One region of the Streptomyces sp. NPDC003635 genome, then DNA from elsewhere that is predicted to be linked to it. Evidence: riboswitches for the same ligand, from Rfam matches in the RefSeq annotation. Region 1 holds a riboswitch; the other holds the start of a gene.
What was found. Region 1 has a riboswitch for S-adenosylmethionine ahead of thrC (threonine synthase). Riboswitches for the same ligand answer to the same signal wherever they lie in the genome.
Positions count from the first base shown of each region.

Region 2: another riboswitch for S-adenosylmethionine. It lies ahead of ACWDRW_RS35615 (aminotransferase class V-fold PLP-dependent enzyme); the one in region 1 lies ahead of thrC (threonine synthase).

Region 1 is NZ_JBSFOK010000002.1:138,387-149,519, reverse strand. It holds gene ACWDRW_RS02725 (cold-shock protein) at 135-338, opposite strand; gene ACWDRW_RS02720 (MoaD/ThiS family protein) at 769-1,044, opposite strand; gene thrC (threonine synthase) at 1,041-2,321, opposite strand; SAM riboswitch class I at 2,340-2,498, opposite strand; gene ACWDRW_RS02710 (glucosyl-3-phosphoglycerate synthase) at 2,627-3,571, shown strand; gene ACWDRW_RS02705 (alpha,alpha-trehalose-phosphate synthase (UDP-forming)) at 3,634-5,112, shown strand; gene otsB (trehalose-phosphatase) at 5,273-6,136, opposite strand; gene ACWDRW_RS02695 (DUF3263 domain-containing protein) at 6,181-6,414, opposite strand; gene ACWDRW_RS02690 (extracellular solute-binding protein) at 6,450-7,718, opposite strand; gene ACWDRW_RS02685 (ROK family protein) at 7,826-8,767, shown strand; gene nagA (N-acetylglucosamine-6-phosphate deacetylase) at 8,824-9,957, shown strand; gene ACWDRW_RS02675 (1-phosphofructokinase family hexose kinase) at 10,074-11,003, shown strand; gene ACWDRW_RS02670 (peptidase inhibitor family I36 protein) at 11,099-11,133, shown strand, end outside.
Region 2 is NZ_JBSFOK010000059.1:30,079-41,211, forward strand. It holds gene ACWDRW_RS35585 (NlpC/P60 family protein) at 1-1, opposite strand, end outside; gene ACWDRW_RS35590 (NYN domain-containing protein) at 212-1,555, opposite strand; gene ACWDRW_RS35595 (hypothetical protein) at 1,625-1,864, opposite strand; gene ACWDRW_RS35600 (rhomboid family intramembrane serine protease) at 2,020-2,757, shown strand; gene ACWDRW_RS35605 (Lrp/AsnC family transcriptional regulator) at 2,754-3,035, shown strand; gene ACWDRW_RS35610 (protein kinase domain-containing protein) at 3,032-5,131, opposite strand; gene ACWDRW_RS35615 (aminotransferase class V-fold PLP-dependent enzyme) at 5,178-6,539, opposite strand; SAM riboswitch class IV at 6,643-6,759, opposite strand; gene trpD (anthranilate phosphoribosyltransferase) at 6,999-8,063, opposite strand; gene qcrB (cytochrome bc1 complex cytochrome b subunit) at 8,186-9,823, opposite strand; gene qcrA (cytochrome bc1 complex Rieske iron-sulfur subunit) at 9,820-10,875, opposite strand; gene qcrC (cytochrome bc1 complex diheme cytochrome c subunit) at 10,872-11,133, opposite strand, start outside.

The sequences.
Region 1 (11,133 bases):
TGAGAGTGCAAGGCGCGCTCGCGAAACGGGCACTCGTGGGGGCGCACGCGGAAGGGCTCGCACCCCGGGGGTTGGGTCCCCTTGGTGCGAGCCCTTCAGCAGAAGACGTCGCTTGCCGTTCGTTGGTCGCGCGTTCAGGCAGTGACGCGAACCATGTCGGCCTGCGGGCCCTTCTGGCCCTGCGAGATCTCGAACTCGACCCGCTGGCCTTCTTCCAGGGTGCGGTACCCGTCCATCTGGATCGCGCTGTAGTGGACGAAAACATCCGCACCACCGTCGACCGCGATGAAGCCGTACCCCTTCTCCGCGTTGAACCACTTGACGGTGCCCTGAGCCATGCCTAACTCCCCTATTACTGGCCCTTGCACAGATCCGCACTTCGCGGATCCGGGTCAGACCTCACCCCCCACGGTTTGGGGGCGTGCGCCGGAACGCGTCGACCGCGGCTGAATGTATCTGTCCAACTGCCGTCTGCAACAGGTCAATCGGACGAGAATTCTGGACGCATCGGGTCCGGAATGTAGTGAGAATTCGCCCGAATTCGGGGCAAGTCGGGCCCCACAAAAGGAGCACATGTCGTAAAAGGGCCGCACACTTTGGCTACTTCTCGTCGCATGTGCACGCGGTACTCATATGCTCCCGGCATGCGAAGAGAAGCGGGTTCCCCAACTGTACCGCGCTCAACCATGCAGAATTGCCCCCTCCGTTTCTCTTACGGAGAGGGCAATTCGATGAACTCTCGGTGACACACCTTACCGACGGTAACGATCAGCCGCCGGCGACCGCCGGAATGATGGAAACTCCGGCGCCGTCGGGGGTCGCCGTCTCCAGGCCCTGCTCGAAGCGGACGTCGTCGTCATTGACGTACACATTCACGAAACGGCGCAGCTTGCCCTGGTCGTCCAGCACCCGAGCGGCGATCCCGGTGTGGTTCTTCTCCAGGTCGGCGATGACCTCGGAGAGAGTCCCGCCCTCAGCGGCGACCTCGGCCTGGCCGCCGGTGTAGGTGCGCAGGATGGTGGGGATGCGAACGGTCACGCTCATGCGAGGCCAGCCTCTCGGAAGGAGTCCAGGTTCGGACGGATGGTGGCGGTGAGACCGGTGCCGGCCACCGCGTCAAGGGTCTTGAGGCCGTCGCCGGTGTTGAGGACGACCGTGGTGAGCGACGGGTCCAGCACGCCGTTCTCGATCAGCTTCTTCGTCACGCCGACCGTCACGCCGCCCGCCGTCTCCGCGAAGATGCCCTCGGTCTGGGCGAGCAGCCGGATCGCGTCGACGACGTGCTCGTCGGTCACGTCCTCCACCGCACCGCCGGTGCGGCGCGCGATGTCCAGGACGTAGGGCCCGTCCGCCGGGTTGCCGATGGCCAGCGACTTGGCGATGGTGTTCGGCTTCTGCGGCCGGACGACGTCGTGGCCCTCCTTGAAGGCCGTCGACACCGGCGAGCAGCCGAGCGCCTGCGCACCGAAGATCTTGTACGGCTTGTCCTCGACGAGCCCGAGCTTGATCAGCTCCTGCAGACCCTTGTCGATCTTCGTGAGCTGCGAGCCGGAGGCGATCGGGACGACCAGCTGGTCCGGCAGCTGCCAACCGAGCTGCTCGCAGATCTCGTACGCCAGGGTCTTGGACCCCTCCGCGTAGTACGGCCGCAGGTTGACGTTGACGAAGCCCCAGCCCTCGCCGGCCGGGTCGCCGATCAGCTCGGAGCAGAAACGGTTCACGTCGTCGTAGTTGCCCTCGATCCCGACGAGCTCACCGCCGTAGACCGCGGCCATGACGACCTTGCCCTGCTCCAGGTCGTGCGGGATGAACACGCAGGACCGGAAGCCGGCGCGGGCGGCGGCGGCGCCGACGGCACCGGCCAGGTTGCCCGTGGAGGAGCAGCTCAAAGTCGTGAAGCCGAAGGCGCGCGCGGCCTCGAGGGCCTGGGCGACGACCCGGTCCTTGAAGGAGTGCGTCGGGTTGCCGGAGTCGTCCTTCACATACAACCCGCCGGTCACGCCGAGCTCGCGGGCCAGGTTGTCGGCCTTGACGAGCTTGGTCCAGCCGGGGTTGAGGTTGGGCTTGTCGGCCACGTCCGCGGGGACGGGCAGCAGCGGCGCGTAGCGCCAGATGTTCGCGGGTCCCGCTTCGATGCGCTTGCGGAGCTCCTCGGTGTCGTAGTCCGAGAAGTCGTAGGCGATCTCCAGCGGGCCGAAACACTCCTCGCACGCGAAGACCGGTCCGAGGGGTACCCGGTGACCGCACTCGCGGCAGCTCAGGGCGGCGGCGGGACCGAGGTCGACGGTGTTCGAGGTGGTTGCGACAGTCTGCACAGCCATGTGAGGCGAGGCCCTTTCTCCTCATCTTCCTCACGACGCATCTCGCCGTGAGACGGATTTGGCACCTTCCCTAGCCGGGAGCCTCGCGAGGACGATCAACAGTGATCGCTACGAGAACCGACTGGAGGGTTGCCGGGGCTTCATCGGGCCGTATCCCTCTGCCCCTCTGGATGAGCGGTATGTAGTTGTAGACGCAAACGACCCCCGACATGCGATGGTCATCAGCGTTGCTCAAGACTGTAACCGAAGGCCAGGACAGTGGAGAGTGCCGTCCGAACCGCGAGACACGTGAGGAGCCGCAGACTGTGCTGGAAGAAGTCGAGCGCTGGCTGAGCGCCCGCTCCTGGTCCGTGTGCGATCGGCCGCTGCACCAGATCCTCGCCGCGAAGCGCGGATCGGGCCAGTCGGTCTCCGTCGTGCTGCCCGCGCTCAACGAGGAGGAGACGGTCGGCGACATCGTCGCCGTGATCCGGCACGACCTGATGCAGCAGGTCCCGCTGGTGGACGAGATCGTCGTCGTCGACTCCGGCTCCACCGACCGCACCGCCGAGGTCGCCGCGGCGGCCGGGGCGACGGTCGTGCACCGCGACGCGATCCTGCCGCGCATACCCGCCGTGCCCGGCAAGGGCGAGGTGCTGTGGCGCTCGCTGCTGGTCACGCGCGGCGACATCGTCTGCTTCGTCGACGCGGACCTGAAGGAGTTCTCCTCGGACTTCGTCTCGGGAATCGTCGGCCCGCTGCTCACCGACCCCGGGGTGCAGCTGGTCAAGGCGATGTACGACCGCCCGCTCGGGCAGGCGGCCGGCCAGGGCGGCCGGGTCACCGAGCTGATGGCCCGCCCGCTGCTGAACATGCACTGGCCGCAGCTGGCCGGGTTCGTGCAGCCGCTGGGCGGGGAGTACGCGGCCCGCCGCTCCCTGCTGGAACAGCTCCCCTTCCCGGTCGGCTACGGCGTGGAGCTCGGCATGCTGATCGACGCGCTGCACCTGGTGGGCCTGGACGCGCTGGCCCAGGTGGACGTCGGGGTGCGCAAGCACCGGCATCAGAACGGGCAGGCTCTCGGCCGGATGTCCGCCGCGATCTACCGCACCGCCCAGCTCCGCCTGGCCCGGGGCCATCTGGTCCGGCCCTCGCTCACCCAGTTCGAGCGCGGCGAGGACGGTTTCGAACCGCGCACCTACTCGGTGGACACCGAGGAACGGCCGCCGATGGTGGAGATCGCGGAGTACGCCTCGCGCAAGGTGGCGTAACCCACGCCCCGGCGCGCCGCTCGTACGTTTGAGCGTTTCCGGCACGGGCTAGGTTGGAGCACATGGCTTCCACGTACGGTGCCGCTGAAGTGCTGGTCGCGTCGAATCGCGGCCCGGTCTCCTACGAAGTGCGGACGGACGGCTCGCTGCGCGCCAAACGCGGGGGCGGCGGACTCGTGTCGGGCCTCTCGGCCATCGGCCCGGACGCCGGCGCCCTGTGGGTGTGCTCCGCGCTGTCCGACGGCGACCGCGAGGCGGTCGCGCGCGGGGTGGGCGAGGACGGCGTACGGATGCTCGCCGTCCCGCCCGAGGTGCACACCGACGCGTACAACGGCATCGCCAACTCGGTGCTCTGGTTCGTCCACCACATGCTGTACCAGACCCCGCTGGAACCGGTGTTCGACGCGGAGTTCCGGCGGCAGTGGGCGTCGTACGAGACGTACAACCGCGCGTTCGCCGAGGCGCTGGCCGAGGAGGCCGCGGAGGGCGCCGCGGTGCTGGTGCAGGACTACCACCTGTGCCTGGTGCCGGGGATGCTCCGCGAGCTCCGCCCGGATCTGCGCATCGGCCACTTCTCGCACACGCCGTGGGCGCCGCCCGAGTACTTCCGGATGCTGCCGGACGACATCCGTGCGCAGCTGGTGTGGGGGATGCTCGGCGCCGACCGGCTGGGCTTCCTGACCAACCGGTGGGCCCACACCTTCATGGCCTGCGCGAACGAGATCGACGGCGAGCGGATCACCGCCTACTCGCCGGTGCCGGGCAAGCCGAAGTCCATCGAGCACACGGCGACCGGCCGGCCGCCGCTCTCGACCACCTGGATCGGCGTGCACGGCCTCGGGGCCGACGCCGAGTTCCTGCGCGCCCGCTCGCACGAGGCCGACGTCGAGGAACGGATGGCCGCGCTCCGGGCGGAGATCGGCGCGGGGCCCGACGGGGAACCGCGCAGGACGATCGTCCGGGTGGACCGGACCGAGCTGTCGAAGAACATCGTGCGCGGCCTGCTGTCCTACCGGCAGCTCCTCGACGAGCACCCCGAGTGGCGCGAGCGGGTCGTGCACGTGGCCTTCGCCTACCCCTCCCGGCAGGACCTGGCGGTCTACCGGGAGTACACGGCGGAGGTCCAGCGGCTCGCGGACGAGATCAACTCCGCGTACGGCACACCGGGTTGGACGCCGGTCGTCCTGCACGTCAAGGACGACTTCGCGCGCTCCCTGGCCGCGTACCGGATCGCCGACGTGGCCCTGGTCAACCCCGTCCGGGACGGCATGAACCTGGTCGCCAAGGAGGTGCCGGTCGTCTCCGACGAGGGGTGCGCGCTGGTGCTCTCGCGGGAGGCGGGGGCGTACGAGGAGCTGCGCGAGGACGCGATCGTGGTGAACCCCTACGACGTGCTGGGCACCGCGAGCGCCCTGCACGAGGCGCTCACGATGCCGGCCCATGAACGGGCCGAGCGGACGAAGCGCCTCGCCGCGGCGGCGACGGCGCTGCCGCCCGCCCAGTGGTTCCTGGAGCAGTTGCGGGCCCTGACGGCGGACTAGTGCCGCGTCAGGCAACGTTCGCCCCGTCGCGACGCCCGGCACGCACTCTCGCCGCACCGGGCACAAGCCCAAGTACATCCAGTACGAGGGCTTGCACCCGGCACGCTGAGAGCACGCACCGGACGCCGCTCCTTGACGGGCAACGTTGCCTGACGCGGCACTAGGTCCTGCTCCGGTCCAGCCGTGCCGCGAGGCTCCGGAGCAGACCCACCACGCCCGCCGGGCCCTTGACCACCAGGTCCGCCCGCTCCTCCAGCTCCGGGACCTCCTCACTGCCGCTGCAGACCAGGAGGCCGGGGGTGCCGTCGGTGCGGAGCTTGTCGACCGCGGCGAAGGCGGGGAGGTCACCGAGGTCGTCGCCGGCGTAGAGGACCGCGGACGCCTCGATCTCGCGGACGTACTCCAGCAGGGCGACGCCCTTGTCCATGCCGGGCGGGCGCAGTTCCAGGACCATCCGGCCCGGTTCGACGATCAGGCCGTGCCGGGCGGCGAGTTCGGTGAGGGGTTCGCGCAGCGCCTCGAAGGCGGCCTGCGGATCGGCGGCACGGCGGGTGTGCACGGCGACCGCGCGGCCCTTCTCCTCGATCCAGGTGCCGTGCCAGGCGCCGACGGCGTCGAGGACGCCGGGCAGTTCGGCGCGGACGGCGGCGACACCGGGGTCGGGGGCGGGGGCGCTGACGGTGCCGGTGACGGCGTCCCAGCGCTCGGCGCCGTAGTGGCCGAGGACGACGAGGTGCTCCAGGCCGGGCACGCCGGCGAAACCGCCGTAGCGCACGGCGACGCCGGCCGGGCGGCCGGTGACGACCGCGACGGCGGCGAGCTGCGGCGCGAGTTCGGCCAGAGCGGGGACCGCGTCCGGGTGGGCGCGGGCCTGCTCGGGGTCCGCGACGATCGGTGCGAGCGTCCCGTCGAAGTCGAGCGCGATCACCGCGCGCCGCGGCTCACGGAGGATGGCGTCCAGCCCCGCCTGCCCGGCAGGGGTGGCGGGGGTCGGCAGAGGGGTCGAGTCCATGTGGCTGCCCATACCGGCGACCCTATCCAGGCCCACCCCCGTAGGTCAGCAGGACCCTACCGGTCCGCCCTGCGGGCCTCCCGTATCCGGCGCAGCCGGTTCACCGTGACCGGGTCGTGGGCCAGGGCCCGCTCGTCGTCCAGAAGGGCGTTCAGCAACTGGTAGTAGCGCACCGGCGCCAGGCCGAGTTCCTCGCGTATCGCGCGTTCCTTCGCGCCCGGGCCCGCGAAGCCGCGGCGTTCCAGGGCGAGGACGGCCTGTTCCCTGGGGTTCAGCGGCTCCCGTTCCATACCTCGCACCGTAGCTCCCGGCACTGACAGCGCGGCTACTCCGCGCTCTCCTCGGCCGCCGCCGTCGCCTGGAGCTCGCGCAGCACGGTCGCCGGGTCGCCGCTGGAGGAGACCGCCTTGCCGATCTTCTTCTTCACCGCCGCGCTGACCGCCGCCCAGGACGTCCGGCCCACCGGGTACAGCTCGGAGGAGGGCAGCGCCTCGAGGAACGGCTTGAGGTCGGCGTCCTGCTTCGCCGTGCTCATGACGTCGGAGACCGCGTTCGTCACGGGCAGCAGGTCGTACTCACGGGAGAAGGCGAGCACGTTCTTCTCCTCGTAGACGAAGTCGAGGAAGTCGCCGACCTCCTCCGCGTGGCCGTTCTGCTTGAACGCCATCATCCAGTCCGCGACGCCCATGGAGACCTCGCTCGGCCCGTCGGCGCCGGGCATCGGCACCATGCCGAAGTCCACACCCTTGGCCTGGGCCGCCTTCATCAGCGAGGGGTGCCCGTTGAGCATGCCGACCTCGCCGTCCGTGAACGCCTCGAAGGCGTCCGCGCGGTTCAGTGTGGCGGGCGGGACCGGACCGGTCAGACCCTGTCCGACCAGCTCGTCGTTCAGCCAGTCGAACGTGGCGATGTTCTCCGCCGAGTCGATGTTGTAGGTCCCGGCGTCGGCGTCGGTGTAGCCGCCTCCGCCGCTGAGCAGCCACTGCATGGTCTCGGCCTGCGCCTCCTCCGGCCCGAGCGGCAGCGCGTACGGGTACTTCACCCCGTCCGCCTTCAGCGCCTCGGCGTCCGCCGCCAGCTCCTGCCAGGTCTGCGGGGCGGATATCCCGGCCTTCTCGAAGAGGCTCTTGTTGTAGAACAGCAGCCGCGTGGAGGAGGCGAACGGCATCCCGTACTGGATGCCGTTGACCGCGCCCGCCGAGGCGAACTGCGGGAGGAAGTCGGCCTGGGTGGTGATCGAGAGCAGCTCGCTCGCGGTGTACAGCTTCCCGGCCTTCGCGTAGTCCGCGTACGCCCCGATCTGCGCCAGGTCGGGCGCCTTCCCGGCGTCGACCAGCTCCTTGACCTCCCGGTCGACGTCGGTCCAGGAGTGGACGGTGACCTCGACGTTCACGTCGGGGTGGTCCTTCTCGTACGCGGCGACCAGCGAGTCCCAGTACTTCTTGGAGCTGTTGGCCGCGCTGTCGCCGTAGTCCGCCGCGACGAGTCGCAGTGTGACCTCGTCCGATCCCCCGGTCAGGCCGCAGCCGCCGAGCGCCGCCGTCATGCCGAGGGCGGACACCGCCGCGATCATTGCCGTCCTACGCCGCTGCACTGCCTATGTCCCCAACCCGAAGCGAAAACTTTCGAAACAACGTCATAAGGTCTACACCACCTTAGTGGACTAGACCTCTCCCGGGTAGACGGGCCACACTGTCCCCCGTGAGACATGTCATCGCCCTCGACGTGGGCGGCACCGGGATGAAGGCCGCCCTTGTCGGGGCGGACGGCGCTCTGCTGCACCAGGCCCGCAGGGCGACCGGACGCGAGCGCGGACCCGACGCGGTCGTCGCGAACATCCTCGACTTCGCCGCCGAACTGGCGGCCCACGGCGCGCGGACCCTCGGCGAACCGGCCGCCGCGGCCGGCGTCGCCGTCCCCGGCATCGTCGACGAGGCGTCCGGCATCGCCGCCTACGCGGCCAACCTGGGCTGGCGGGACGTCCCCCTGCGCGAGCTGATCGGCGCCGAGCTGGGCATCCCGGTCGCCCTCGGCCACGACGTGCGCACCGGCGGACTGGCCGAGGGCCGGGTCGGCGCGGGCCGGGGAGCGGACCGGTTCCTGTTCGTGGCGCTCGGCACCGGCATCGCGGGCGCGATCGGGGTGGACGGCCGGGTAGAGGCGGGGGCGCACGGATTCGCGGGCGAGATCGGCCATGTCGTCGTACGCCCCGGCGGCACCCCCTGCCCCTGCGGGCAGCGCGGCTGCCTGGAACGGTTCGCGTCCGCGGCGGCGGTCAGCGAGGCCTGGGCGGCGGTCACGGGCGACCCCGAAGCCGACGCGGCCGACTGCGCGAAGGCCGTCACGTCCGGCGACCCGAACGCCGTACGAGTCTGGACCGACGCCGTCGACGCCCTGGCCGACGGCCTGGTCACCGCCCTCACCCTGCTGGACCCCCGCACCCTGATCATCGGTGGCGGCCTGGCGGAGGCGGGGGAAACCTTGTTCACACCACTGCGGGACGCCGTCCGGCGGAGGGTCACGTTCCAGAAGCTGCCGTCGATCGTCCCGGCGGCACTGGGGGACACGGCGGGATGTCTCGGCGCCGGGCTACTGGCCTGGGATCTTCTCGACACTACTGACGGCACGGAGGTAACGACCTGATGGCAACTCCCCCAGGGGCGCGGGGAACTGCGCGATCGACCCCCACCGGCCCGCAGATGATCCTCAAGGGAGCCCACGTAGCCGTTCCCACAGGAGTCATCGAGAAGGGCGAGGTGGTCATCGAGGGCGACCGCATCACCGCGACCGCTCAACAGAACGCCCAGGTCATCGACGTAACCGGCCACTACGTGGTCCCCGGCTTCGTGGACATCCACAACCACGGAGGAGGCGGCGCCAGCTTCACCTCCGGCACCGTGGACGACGTGCTCAAGGGCATCGAGACCCACCGCCGACACGGCACCACCACCCTCGTCGCCTCCACCGTCACCGGCGACATGGACTTCCTCGCGCAGCGCGCCGGACTCCTCTCCGAACTCGCCGAGCAGGGCGACATCGCCGGCATCCACTTCGAGGGCCCGTTCATCTCCCCCTGCCGCAAGGGCGCCCACTCCGAGGAACTGCTCCGCGACCCCGACCCCGCCGAGGTCCGCAAGCTGATCGACGCCGCGCGCGGCCGGGCCAGCATGGTCACCCTCGCCACCGAACTCCCCGGCGGCCTCGACTCCGTGCGGCTGCTCGCCGATCACGGCGTCATCGCGGCGATCGGGCACACGGACGCGACGTACGAGCAGACCGTGCGGGCGATCGACGCGGGCGCCACCGTCGCCACGCACCTCTTCAACGCGATGCCCGCCCTCGGCCATCGCGCCCCCGGCCCGATCACGGCGCTCCTGGAGGACGACCGGATCACCGTCGAGCTGATCAACGACGGGACGCATCTGCACCCCGCCGCCCTCCAGCTGGCGTTCCATCACGCGGGCGCCGACCGGGTCGCGTTCATCACCGACGCGATGGACGCGGCCGGCTTCGGCGACGGTCGCTACATGCTCGGCCCGCTGGAGGTCGAGGTGGCCGACGGCGTCGCCCGTCTGGTGGAGGGCGGCTCGATCGCGGGCTCGACACTCACCCTGGACCGGGCCTTCAAGCGCGCGGTGACGATCGACGGGCTCTCGGTCGAGGACACGGTGACCGCCCTGTCCGCCAACCCGGCCCGCCTGCTCGGGATGTCCGACGAGATCGGCTCGCTGGAACCGGGCAAGTACGCCGACCTGGTCCTCCTGGACGCCTCCTTCGACCTCAAGGGCGTCCTGCGCCGGGGTGAATGGGTGGTCGATCCCCAACTGGGCTGATCCGTCCCGAGGCAGCGCGACGGCGGCCGTTCCGAGGACTGGGACGACCGCCGTCTGTTTGGCATGATCGGGACCGGAAGAGACGGCACCACTTACTTCGGGGGAGGTCGGCCCGGGTGATCCTCACGGTCACGCTGAACACCGCTCTCGACATCACGTATCGCGTGCGGGCCCTGCGCCCGCACGCCTCGCACCGGGTCTCCGAGGTCCTCGAACGCCCCGGCGGCAAGGGCCTGAACGTGGCGCGGGTGCTGGCGGCCCTCGGTCACGAGGTGACCGTCACCGGTTTCGCGGGCGGCGCCACGGGCCGTGTCGTGCGCGAGCAACTGACCGCCGTCGAAGGGGTGCGCGACGCCCTCGTCCCGCTCACCGGCCCAACGCGCCGCACGATAGCGATAGTCGACGAACTGACCGGCGACACCACGCAGCTCAACGAGCCGGGCCCGCTCGTCACCCCCGCCGAGTGGTCGGCCTTCCAGCGGTCCTACGGCGAACTGCTCGCCTCCGCCGACGCGGTGGCCCTGTGCGGCAGTCTGCCGCCGGGCGTGCCGGTGGGCGCGTACGCGGGGCTGGTCCGCGCGGCACGCGCCGCGAGCGTCCCCGTTCTCCTGGACACCAGCGGCGAACCACTGCGCCGCGGGGTCGCCGCCCGCCCCGACATCATCAAGCCCAACGCCGACGAGCTGGCCGAACTGACCGGATCCCACGAGCCGTTGCGCGCCACCCAGGACGCCCGCCGACGCGGTGCCCACACGGTGGTCGCCTCCCTGGGCGCCGCGGGACTGCTCGCCCACACTCCCGAGGGCCGCTGGCGCGCGGCCCCACCGACCACCCTGCACGGCAACCCGACCGGCGCGGGCGACGCGGCGGTCGCGGGCCTGCTCTCGGGCCTGGTCGAAAACCTCCCCTGGCCGGCCCGCCTGTCCCGCGCGGCGGCCCTGTCGACGGCGAGCGTACTGGCGCCGGTGGCGGGGGAGTTCGACCACCGGGCCTACGAGGACCTGCTGGGGCGGGTGACGGTGACGGGGGAGGTCAGCGCGGCGTAGCAGCCCGGACGGCGGAGGCGACCAAGCGTTCTATAGGATCACCGCCGTTCACGGATCCACCTGACCAGGGATCCGTCCAAACGAGGGAACTTCATATGAGCATTCTCAGCAAAAGCCTGATGACGGTGGC
Region 2 (11,133 bases), on a different contig from region 1:
CGGAGGCGAACTCCTTCTTCTCAGTGATCTTCCGATCGAAGGTTCGAAGGCAGACCCTAGTGACCTCGCTGTGATCAGTTCAAACCCAAGGGCGATTTATCCCGGTTACGGTCCGCATTCTTTACCTTCAACCCACGTGCGGTGATGCTCACTTGACGCTACGTTGCGTGACGCTTCCGTCAATTCGGGCATTGCAACCGGAGGTTGACCTTCAGGACAGTCGCTTCAGAAGCACCGCAGATGCCACGGGCCGGGCGCCCGCCCTGGCGACCCCGTCGGCCACCTCGCGATCGGTCGAGACGACGATGACCGGACGCCCCGGCGGCTCGGCGCGCACCAGCTGGCGGATCAACTCGTCGGCGGTGATCCCGGGCTTGGAGAACAGCACCCGCACCCCGCGCGGCGGCGCCAGCAGCACCGGCGCGGCCAGCTCGGCCCCGTCGAAGACACAGGTCACCTCGGCGCCGGTCTGGGCGGCGAGCTGGGAGAGCTGCCCGAGCAGCCGCAGCCGCTGCTTCTCCAGCGGCATCTGGGGATAGCCGGTCTTGGTGACGTTGTAGCCGTCCACGACCAGATGCGCCTGCGGCAGCGCCAGCAACTGGTCGAGAATCGCCGGGTCGTTCTCGGACAGCGCCCGCGCGGCGATGTCCTTCGGTGTCATACGTCCCGGTTCGACCGCGTCCACGGTCTCGGCCGGACGCACCGACACCGGCGGCAGCGCCAGCTCCCGGCGCAGCCCCTGGGTGGCGTCGAGCAGGGTGTCCAGCAGCAGCCGCACCCGCATGTCCTCCACGCTGCGGCCCTCGCGCGCCGCCCGGCGGGTGGCCTCCAGGGCCGCCTCCGCCTCCCCGAGCCGGGACTTCAGCCGCCGGGTCTCGCTCTCGGCGGCGGAGACCTGCCCGTGCGCCTCGGCGCGTACCGCCTCGATCTCGCCGTGCGCCTTGCGCAGCGCGGCCTCACCGCGCTTGACGTCGCTGAGGGCGGCGCGCAGCTTGCGGTGAAGCGATTCGGCTTCCTTCCGCGCCGCGTCCAGCTCGGTGCGCAGCCGCTCGGTCTCGGCCCGGATCTGCTCCTTGGCCTGGGTGAGTTCGCCGCGCACCCGCTCCAGCTCGGCCCGGCTCTCCTCGTCGGCGCGCTCGGCGTCGGCCCGCTGGGCCTCCTCGCCGGCCGCGGTCACGAGCTTGACCCAGCCCGTGGGCCGCAGCACATAGGCCGCGGCCGCCACATCGAGCGGATCCGCGGCCGGGGGCGGTGAGCCGGAGTCGAGGGCGCCGGCCAGTTCCGGCTGGGCCTCTCTCAGCTTCTCCCCGATCCGCTGGCGGAACAGCGGATCGGTCTCCAGCGCGGCGGCCATCGCGTTGCCCGCGAACTTGGCCCGCCGGTTCGGGGCGAAGCGGGCGTACTGCCTGAGCTGGGCGGGCAGTTCACCGACGGTCAGCCCGCCGAACCCGTCCGAGACGATCTGCACGACTCTTCTGCGCACTCCGTCGGGCAGCGGACGGTCGAGCACCTCGGCGGCGCCGTCGCCCGGCCCCCCGCCTGTGGTCTCCACCATCCGTCTCACCCCAATGCCTGTGCGGGATCCCCCCGGCTGAGGGGATCGCCCCGGCGGGTCCCGCTCCGCTCAGGAGCCGGCACCCGGCCTGTCCACGAGTTCCACCTGATCCACGGCGTTGCACCAGCGGCAGCGCACCGACTCGATCGTCTCACTGACCACCTCGCGCTCCTCGACCGTGGGCTCACCGGCGAGGTCGAGGTGGACGTACTCCACGACCTTCGACGAGCGGGTCACGTCGAACCGGGTGAGGTTGCCGCAGAGCGTGCAGCGCCACCGCGTGGTGGCGGTCGGCAGGGGAACCGTCATCGCGACCGTTCTTTCCTTCCAGTGTCGGTGACTCACCGGCATCCCCGGTGCGTGTGGCTCGTAACCCTACGGCCTGGCGGGTACTCGCCGCTCGGCCGTCCATCGCGGCGAGGCGGTCTGTTCGTGTACACCCCCTTACGTCATGCTTTGTGTTCGTGATCAGCAATTGGAACAGCACGGTCGTCAGAGCCCTCCGGATGCCCTCGGCGCCGGTGACATATGCCCTGATCGGCCTGTGCACGCTGATCTTCCTGATCGGCCCCGCTTCCGGGCTGAACCCCGGCTACGGCACCGGGGACGACCTCGTCGCCGCGCAAAGGGCGTATTTCCGCCGCTGGGGCGTGGTCCCGGCGGAGCTGTTCGAGGGCTCCGCACGAGCCGCGCTCACCCCGGCCACCGCCCTGTTCGTGCACGGCAGCTGGGTGCACCTGCTGGGCAACATGCTCTTCCTCTACGTCTTCGGTGTCATGACCGAGGAACGCATGGGCCGCCTCCAGTTCACGCTCTTCTACCTGGGCTGCGGCTATCTCGCCCTGCTCGGCTACGCGGCCGCCAATTCCGACTCCGAGCAGTCCCTGGTCGGGGCGTCCGGCGCGATCTCGGCGGTCCTCGGCGCCTTCCTGGCGCTGTTCCCACGGGCCCGGGTGACCAGCCTGCTGCCGTTCCTGCTCTTCCTGCCGTTGCGCTTCCCCGCCTGGGTGGTGCTGCCGTTCTGGGCGACCCTCCAGTGGCTGGCGGCGGGGCAGGCGGACAGCGGGCCCGGGGTGGCGTATCTGGCCCATCTCGTGGGCTTCGGGCTCGGCTGCGGCTTCGCCTGGGTGCGGTTCGGCCGTACGACTAGAGTGAAGCCCACCCCAGCGACGCCGGCCCCCGAGGGAGAGAACCAGCCGTGATCACCGCGATCGTCCTCATCAAGACCAGCGTGGACCGGATCCCCGAGATCGCGGAGCAGATCGCTTCGCTGGACAGCGTCAGCGAGGTCTTCTCCGTCACCGGCACCTACGACCTGATCGCGATGGTCCGGGTCAAGGAGCACGAGGACCTCGCCGAGGTCATCCCCGGCCGCATCAGCAAGATCCCCGGCGTCGAGGGCACCGACACCCACGTGGCCTTCCGGACGTACTCCCAGCACGACCTGGAGGCCGCGTTCGCGATCGGCCTGGACGGCTAGGCCGTGAGGTCCACGGCCGCCACGCCCTCCTCCGAGGTGACGTAGAGGCGGCTGCCGCGGATCAGGGGGGCCGAGACCGGGTAGCCGGCCTTGAGCGGGAAGCGCCACAGCCGCTCGCCCTTGAGGTTCAGGGCGTGGATCTCCGTGGGGGTCTGGAGGAGGATCCGGTCGCCCAGGACCGCGGGTTCCGTGAGGTCGTCGCCCTCGGCGTGGTACGTCCAGGCGGGCCCGCCGTCCGCCGTGAACGCCTTCAGGACCTGGTTCTCCGTGACGAGGGCCAGCGAGCCGGCCGCGGTGACCGGCGCGTCCCCCTCACCGTCGAGTTCCTTGGTCCGCCACAGCCGCTCCCCGTCGAGGGTGTAGCCGTGCCAGGTCCACTCGCCCGCCGAGGCGGCGGCCAGGGTCCGGCCCCCCACCACCACGGGCCGCCGGAGCTCGGTGCCGGCCTCGGCCTCCCACAGCTGCGTGCCGTCGGCGGACAAGGCGACGAGCCGGCCGGTCCGGGTGCCCGCGTAGACCACGCCGCCGTGCACCAGCGGTGCCTCGGTGAGAGCGCCCGCCACGCCGCGCTGCCAGCGCAGGCTCCCGTCCGCCGCGTAGACCCGCAGGGCCCCGATCTCCTCGTCCCCGGCGCCCACCACGACCGCGTCCCCCGCGAGCACGGGTGCCGTGCCCACCGGTCCGAGGTCCCGGCTCCAGCGGCGCTTGCCCGCCGTGTCGTAGTGGCACAGCCGCAGCCGCTGGGAGCCGTCCGCGCTGTCGCCCTCGACCACGGTGCAGTAGACGCCGTCCGCCGTCGCCAGGGGATCGAGACCCCCTCCCGGGAGCACGGTCTGCCAGCGGTCGTCTCCCCCGGCGGACAGCGCGACGAGGTCGTTGGCGGAGGACACGGTGTACAGGACGTCACCCTTGGGCGAGAGCGCGCCGAGCTGCGGGGTCATGACCTGGGTCATCGAGAACTGCCAGCGCACGGTGGGCTTGCCCGTGGCCGACGCCGTGGGCGCCTTCCCCTTCCCGCCCCCCGGCTCCTCCCGCAGCCACCACCAGCCGCCCACACCCCCGGCGACGGCCACCGCGGCCGCCCCGCCGGTCACGGCCCTCAGCACCCGCCGCCGTGACGGCGGCGCGGGTACCGGCACCGGGGCGGAGGCGGGCGCCGCGACCGCGCCCGCCTCCGTCGCGGGTGCCACGTACTCGACGCCGCTGACCCGCTCCCCGTTCTCCACCGGCACCCACCGGGCGCCGCCCTGGAACCAGCCCGGCCCGACCGCGGTCCGCAGTGAGACCTCGGTGTGACCCACCGCCGCCGTGACGGCCTCCGGCCGCGGCCGTTCGGCCGGGTCGGGGCGCAGACAGGACTCCACCAGGGGGCGGAACTCCGCGGGCACCCGGGACAGATCGTGATCGCCGTTCAGGATGCGCAGCAGGACCACCGAGTCATGCCCCTCGCCGAAGGGCTGGCGGCCCCCGGAGGCGTACGCGAGGACCGCGCCCAGCGCGAACACGTCGCTCGGCGGGCCCACTTCGGTGCTGTTGCGGATCTGCTCCGGGGAGACGTAGCCGACCGTGCCCACGATCGAGCCGGGGTTGGTCAGCGCGGTCGCCTCCAGTGCCCGGACGATCCCGAAGTCGATGACTCGCGGACCGTCCGCCGCCAGCAGGATGTTGGAGGGCTTGAGGTCCCGGTGGACCAGGTCCCGGGCGTGGATCGCCGCGAGCGCCCGGCCGAGGGCCGCCGCGAGGATCCGTACGGCGGGACCGGGCAGCGGTCCGTCGTCCAGCACGGCGTGGGCGAGGGTGGGGCCCTCGACGAACTCGGTGGCCATCCAGGGCGGTTCGCCGTCGGGGTCGGCGTCGACCACCCGCGCGGTGTACGTACCGTCCCCGCCGACCTCGCGCGCGGCACGCAGCTCCTGGCGGAAGCGGGCCCGGAAGGTGCGGTCCCCGGCGTGCTCGGGCCGCACCACCTTGACGGCCAGCCGCAGCCCGCCGCGTCCCTCGGCGAGGTACACCTCGCCCATTCCCCCGGCGCCGAGCCGTCCGAGCACCTCGTACGGCCCGATCCGCCGAGGATCCGTCTCCCGCAGCCTCTGCACCCCGTGCCTCCCCCAGCTGATCCCCAGGGGAGCGTACGTCAGACGATCACACCGCGGGGACGCAACGCCCTTCCTCCGTGCGGTAGTTCCACTTCGCCCCGTCCCGGACCAGTTCGCGCACCGCGCTCACGAAGCGCTCCACGTGCTCGTCCGGGGTGCCCGCGCCGAAGCTCACCCGGATCGCGTTGAGGGACTTCTCGCCGGGCGCCGCCTCGGGGGCGCCGCACTCGCCCTGGGTCTGCGGGTCGCTGCCGAGCAGGGTGCGGAGCAGGGGGTGGGCGCAGAACAGTCCGTCGCGCACGCCGATGCCGTACTCGGCGGAGAGGGCGGCGGCGAAGTGGGAGCTGTTCCAGCCGTCGACGACGAAGGAGATGACGCCGACGCGGGGGGCGTCGTCGCCGAAGAGGGAGAGGATCCGGACCTCGGGGACCTCGGCCAGTCCCTCGCGGACCTTCTCGATCAGGCACCGCTCACGGGCCACGAGGGTGTCGAATCCCGCCTCCGTGAGGGCCTTGCAGGCCGACGCGATGGAGTAGGCGCCGATGACGTTCGGCGACCCGGCCTCGTGCCGTGCCGCGCTGTCGTGCCACTCCACGTCCACTCCCCCGTCCGCGCGGCGGCCGACCTTGCGGCTCGCGCCGCCGCCCGCGAGGTACGGCTCGGCGGCCCGCAGCCAGTCGGCGCGGCCCGCGAGGACGCCGGAGCCGAAGGGCGCGTAGAGCTTGTGGCCGGAGAAGGCGACCCAGTCGACGTCGAGGTCCCGCACCGAGAGCGGGTGGTGCGGGGCGAGTTGGGCGGCGTCGAGGACGATCCGGGCGCCGTGCGCGTGGGCGGCGGCGGCCAGCTCCCGCACCGGCCACAGCTCACCGGTGACGTTCGAGGCGCCGGTGACACAGACCAGGGCCGGGCCGCAGGGGTCGCGGTCGGCGAGGGCGCGCTCCAGGGTCTCGACGGCCTGGCGCGGGGTGCGCGGGGCGTCGAGGTAGGTGACCGCCGCGTCCCGCCAGGGCAGCAGCGAGGCGTGGTGCTCGGTCTCGAAGACGAAGACCTGGCAGTCGGCGGGCAGCGCGGCGGCGAGCAGGTTCAGGGAGTCCGTGGTGGACCGGGTGAAGATCAGCTGGTCGTCGGCGCGGCAGTCCAGGAACTCGGCGACGGTCCTGCGGGCGTTCTCGAACAGGTCGGTGGAGAGCTGCGAGAGGTACCCGGCGCCCCGGTGCACGCTGCCGTAGTACGGCGCGTAGGCGGCCACGTCGTCCCACACCCGCTGCAGCGCGGGGGCGCTGGCGGCGTAGTCGAGCGCGGCGTAGGTGACCTCGCCGCCGGTGACCAGCGGGACGGTGACATCACGTCCCAGAACGGGCAGCGGGGAACAAATGGCCTGGTCGGCGGCAGCGGTGAAGACAGACATGACGGGAACTCCCGTGGAAGAAGAGGTGTGAGAGAGAAGGGGTACGCAGAAGCGGGGCTCAGTGGCCCTATCGCATTCGCTTGCTCACGGAAGAACTCCTCGACGACCGCGCTTGCCATGAACCTTGCTGTTCACGGCCTGGTCTTCACCCGGGGCACCCCGCCACGGACGGAGGGTTGCCGGACAGTCGGCCGGGGCCTCATGACTGTCACTCATGACCTGGTCAAAGAACGTACGTGAAGTGATCGCGGTCCCGCAACCCGTGTCCGGATCGCGGGACCGACCGGCGGGCGGCTAGTGCCGCGTCAGGCAACGTTTGCCCGTCAAGGAGCGGCGTCCGGTGCGTGCTCTCGGCGTGCCGGGTGCAAGCCCTCGTACTGGATGTACTTGGGCGTGTGCCCGGTGCGGCGAGAGTGCGTGCCGGGCGTCGCGACGGGGCGAACGTTGCCTGACGCGGCACTAGGCGTTGCTGACGGCCACCCAGCGCTCCAGCGTGCGCTTGGCCGCGCCCGAGTCGACGGACTCCGCCGCCTTCGCCATGGCGGCGCCGATCTGCTCCGCGAGGGGCGCGTCGGTGGGGTGCAGGGCCACCAGCGCCGCCGCCGAGTTCAGCAGTACGGCGTCCCGGACGGGGCCGGTCTCGCCGTTCAGCAGGCGCAGGGCCACGTCGGCGTTGTACGAGGCGTCGGCGCCCCGCAGGGCCTCCACCGGGACGAGGTCGATGCCGACGTCCCGGGGGTCGAAGGCCTCCTCGGTGACCTTGCCGTCGCGGACGATCCACACCCGGGAGGTCGAGGTGGTGGTCAGCTCGTCCAGGCCGTCGTCGCCGCGGAACACCAGCGAGGAGTTGCCGCGCTCGGCGAAGACACCCGCCACGATCGGCGCCATCCGCGGATCGGCGACCCCGACGGCCTGCGCCCGCACCCGGGCGGGGTTGGTGAGCGGGCCGAGGACGTTGAAGACGGTCCTGATCCCGAGCTGCCCGCGCGCCGCGCCCGCGTGCCGCATCGCCGGGTGGAACCTGGCCGCGAAGCAGAAGGTGATCCCGGTCTCCTCGACCACCTGCGGCACCCGCGCCACCGGCAGCTCCAGGTTGACTCCGAGCTTCTCCAGGACGTCGGAGGAGCCGGACGCGGAGGACGCGGCCCGGTTGCCGTGCTTGACGACCTTGGCGCCCGCGCCGGCCACCACGATCGCGGACATCGTGGAGATGTTGACGGTCTTGGCGCCGTCGCCGCCCGTGCCGACGATGTCGACGGTGTCGCCGGACACCTCGATCACGTTCGCGTGCTCGTACATCGTGCGGACGAAGCCGGTGATCTCCTCGACCGTCTCGCCCTTGGCCCGCAGGGCCACCACGAACCCGGCGATCTGCGCGTCGGTCGCCTCCCCGCGCATGATCCGGTCCATCGCCCAGGCCGTGTCGTCGGCGCTGAGATCACGCCCCTCCAGCAGGCCGTTCAGCAACAGGGGCCAGGAACGGCCCGCCGCGATGTCGCCTCCAGCGGGGGTCACAGCGCTCATAAGGCCGCTCCTGGGTGTCGTGAGGGAGTGTGACCCCACCCTATCCAGCTCAGGACACGGAGAAGGGCCCCCGTCCGAAGACCGGACGGGGGCCCTTCTACCGCGCGTGGCGTGCGCAGCGATCAGTGGTGGCCGTGGCCGCTCGTGATCTCCTTGTACTCCTCGACGGTCGGCTTCGGAATCTGGGACTCCTCGCCGTAGTACGCCTTGCTGAGCTTGACGCGCAGCTTCTCGGAGCCCTTCACCTTGCGCTCGACGCCGTTCTCGTCGACCAGCGGGCCGAGCTCGGCCGGCTGGTACTGCTCGTGCGCGGTGAGGGTGTGCAGCACGTCCTGGCTGAGCGGCTCGTGCACCTCGATGAACTCACCGTGCGGCAGGCGCTTGATGATGCCCGACTCGCGGCCGTGCAGCACCTTGTCCTTGTCCCGGCGCTGCAGGCCGAGACAGATCCGCTTGGTGATGATGAAGGCGAGGACCGGGCCGACGAAGAACGCGATCCGGACGAACCAGGTGATGGCGTTGATCGACAGGTGGAAGTGGGTGGCCCACAGGTCGTTTCCACCACCGATCAGCAGGACCATGTACCAGGTGATCCAGGCGACACCGAAGGCGGTCCGGGTCGGCGCGTTGCGCGGGCGGTCCAGGATGTGGTGCTCGCGCTTGTCGCCGGTGACCCAGGACTCGATGAACGGGTAGACCGCGATCGCGACCAGGACCAGCGGGAAGATCACCAGCGGGATGAACACACCCAGGACGAGCGTGTGACCCCAGAAGTTGATCTCCCAGCCCGGCATGACACGGATCAGACCCTCGGAGAAGCCCATGTACCAGTCGGGCTGGGCGCCGGTGGACACCTGGTCCGGACGGTAGGGGCCCAGGGCCCAGATCGGGTTGATCGTGGCGATCGCCGAGATGGCCGCGATGACACCGAAGACCAGGAAGAAGAAGCCTCCGGCCTTGGCCATGTAGACCGGCAGCAGCGGCATGCCGACGACGTTCTTGTTGGTCTTGCCCGGACCCGCGTACTGCGTGTGCTTGTGGTAGACGACCAGGATCAGGTGGCCGACCACCAGACCGAGCATGATGCCCGGCAGCAGCAGGATGTGGACCGAGTAGAAGCGGGCCACGAAGTCGCCGCCCGGGAACTCCCCGCCGAAGAGGAAGAACGCCAGGTACGTGCCGACGATCGGCACGGACAGGATGGCGCCCTCCATGAAGCGGACACCGGTGCCGGAGAGCAGGTCGTCCGGGAGCGAGTAACCGGTGAAGCCGGTGAACATGCCGAGGACGAACAGCAGGAAGCCGAACACCCAGTTGATCTCGCGCGGCTTGCGGAACGCGCCCGTGAAGAACACGCGCATCATGTGCACGAACATGCCGGCGAGGAAGATCAGCGCCGCCCAGTGGTGGATCTGCCGGATGAGCAGACCACCGCGGACGTCGAAGGAAATGTGCAGCGTGGAGCTGAACGCCTCCGACATCAGCTGACCCTGCAGCGGGACGTAACTGCCGTGGTACTCCACCTCGTTCATCGACGGGTGGAAGAACAGCGTCAGGTACACACCCGTGAGGATGATGATGATGAAGCTGTAGAGGCAGACCTCACCCAACATGAACGACCAGTGGTCGGGGAAGATCTTGCGCATGTTGGCCTTGGCCAGGCCGTAGATGCCCAGTCGGCCGTCGGCCCAGTCGGCGACTCGCTCGCCGGCGGGGGCCTTCCCGCGTGCGCGGGACTCGGTGGTCTCGGTAGTGCTCATCCGCGCTCCCAGAATGCAGGACCGACGGGCTCGTCGAAGTCGCCGAGCGCTTCGAGGTAGCCCTCGTCGTTCACGCCGATGCGCAGCTGCGGCAGGGCGTGCCCGGCGGGGCCGAAGATCACTCGGGCGCCGTCGGCGAGGTCGAAGGTGGACTGGTGGCAGGGGCACAGCGCGTGGTGCGTCTGCTGCTCGTACAGGGAGATCGGGCAACCGACGTGGGTGCAGATCTTCGAGTACGCCACGATGCCCTCGTGCGACCACTCGAGCTCGCGCTTGTCCTTGATGTCGTCCGGCTGGATGCGGACGATCATCAGGGCCGCCTTGGCGATCTCCTTCTGGAAGTCGTGGTCGTGCTCCTCGAGGCCCTCCGGCTTGCAGAAGGTGAGGGAGCCCACCACGACGTCCGAAGGACGCAGCGGCTCGTTGGTGTTCATGTTGACGAGCAGCTTGCCCTTGGACCACAGGGTGTGGCGCAGCTTGGTCCCGGGCAGCGGGCCGAGGTCACGCAGGAGCACGACGCCGGAGAGCGGGAACAGGGCCAGCGCACCGAACATCGTGTTCCGGACCAGCTTGCGACGGCCGATCGCGGACTCCTTGGCGCCGTCCGCGAAGTCGGCCAGGACCTTGGCCTTGACCTCCGGCGGCGAGGCGACGGCGTGCCGCTCCTCGGCGACCTCGACGTCCGACATCAGCGTGCGGGCCCAGTGGACCGCGCCCGCGCCGATGCAGAACAGCGAGACGCCCAGCGTCATGCCCAGCGCGAAGTTCAGCGCGCTGATGTGACCCAGCGGGAAGATGAAGACCGACTTGTCGGCGGGGATCGCCACGTAGGAGGCGATGAAGCCGACCGTGGCCAGCATCGACACCGCGAACAGCATCGCGACCGCGCGCTCGGACCGCTTGGCGGCCCGCTCGTCGATGTCCTGGATCCGGTGCTCGTGGGGCGGCAGGCCGGGGTCCGCGAACGGGTCCTTGTCGTCCGCGACGCCCACCGCGCCGTGTGCGTCCTGCGCTGCGGGCAGGTTCTCTTCTGGAATGTCTTTGCTACTCATGACTTCTTGGCCTTTGCGGTCCGAGCGGCGACCCAGACGGCGACCGCGATCAGCGCGCCGAGTCCGAAGACCCAGGCGAACAGGCCCTCGCTGACCGGACCGAGTCCGCCCAGCTCAAGACCACCGGGGCTCTCGGTGTCATCGCCGTTGACCGCGTCAAGGTAGGCGATGATGTCCTTCTTGTTCTGCGACGACAGCGTGGTGTCGGGGAAGGAGGGCATGTTCTGCGGGCCGGTCTGCATGGCCTCGTAGATGTGC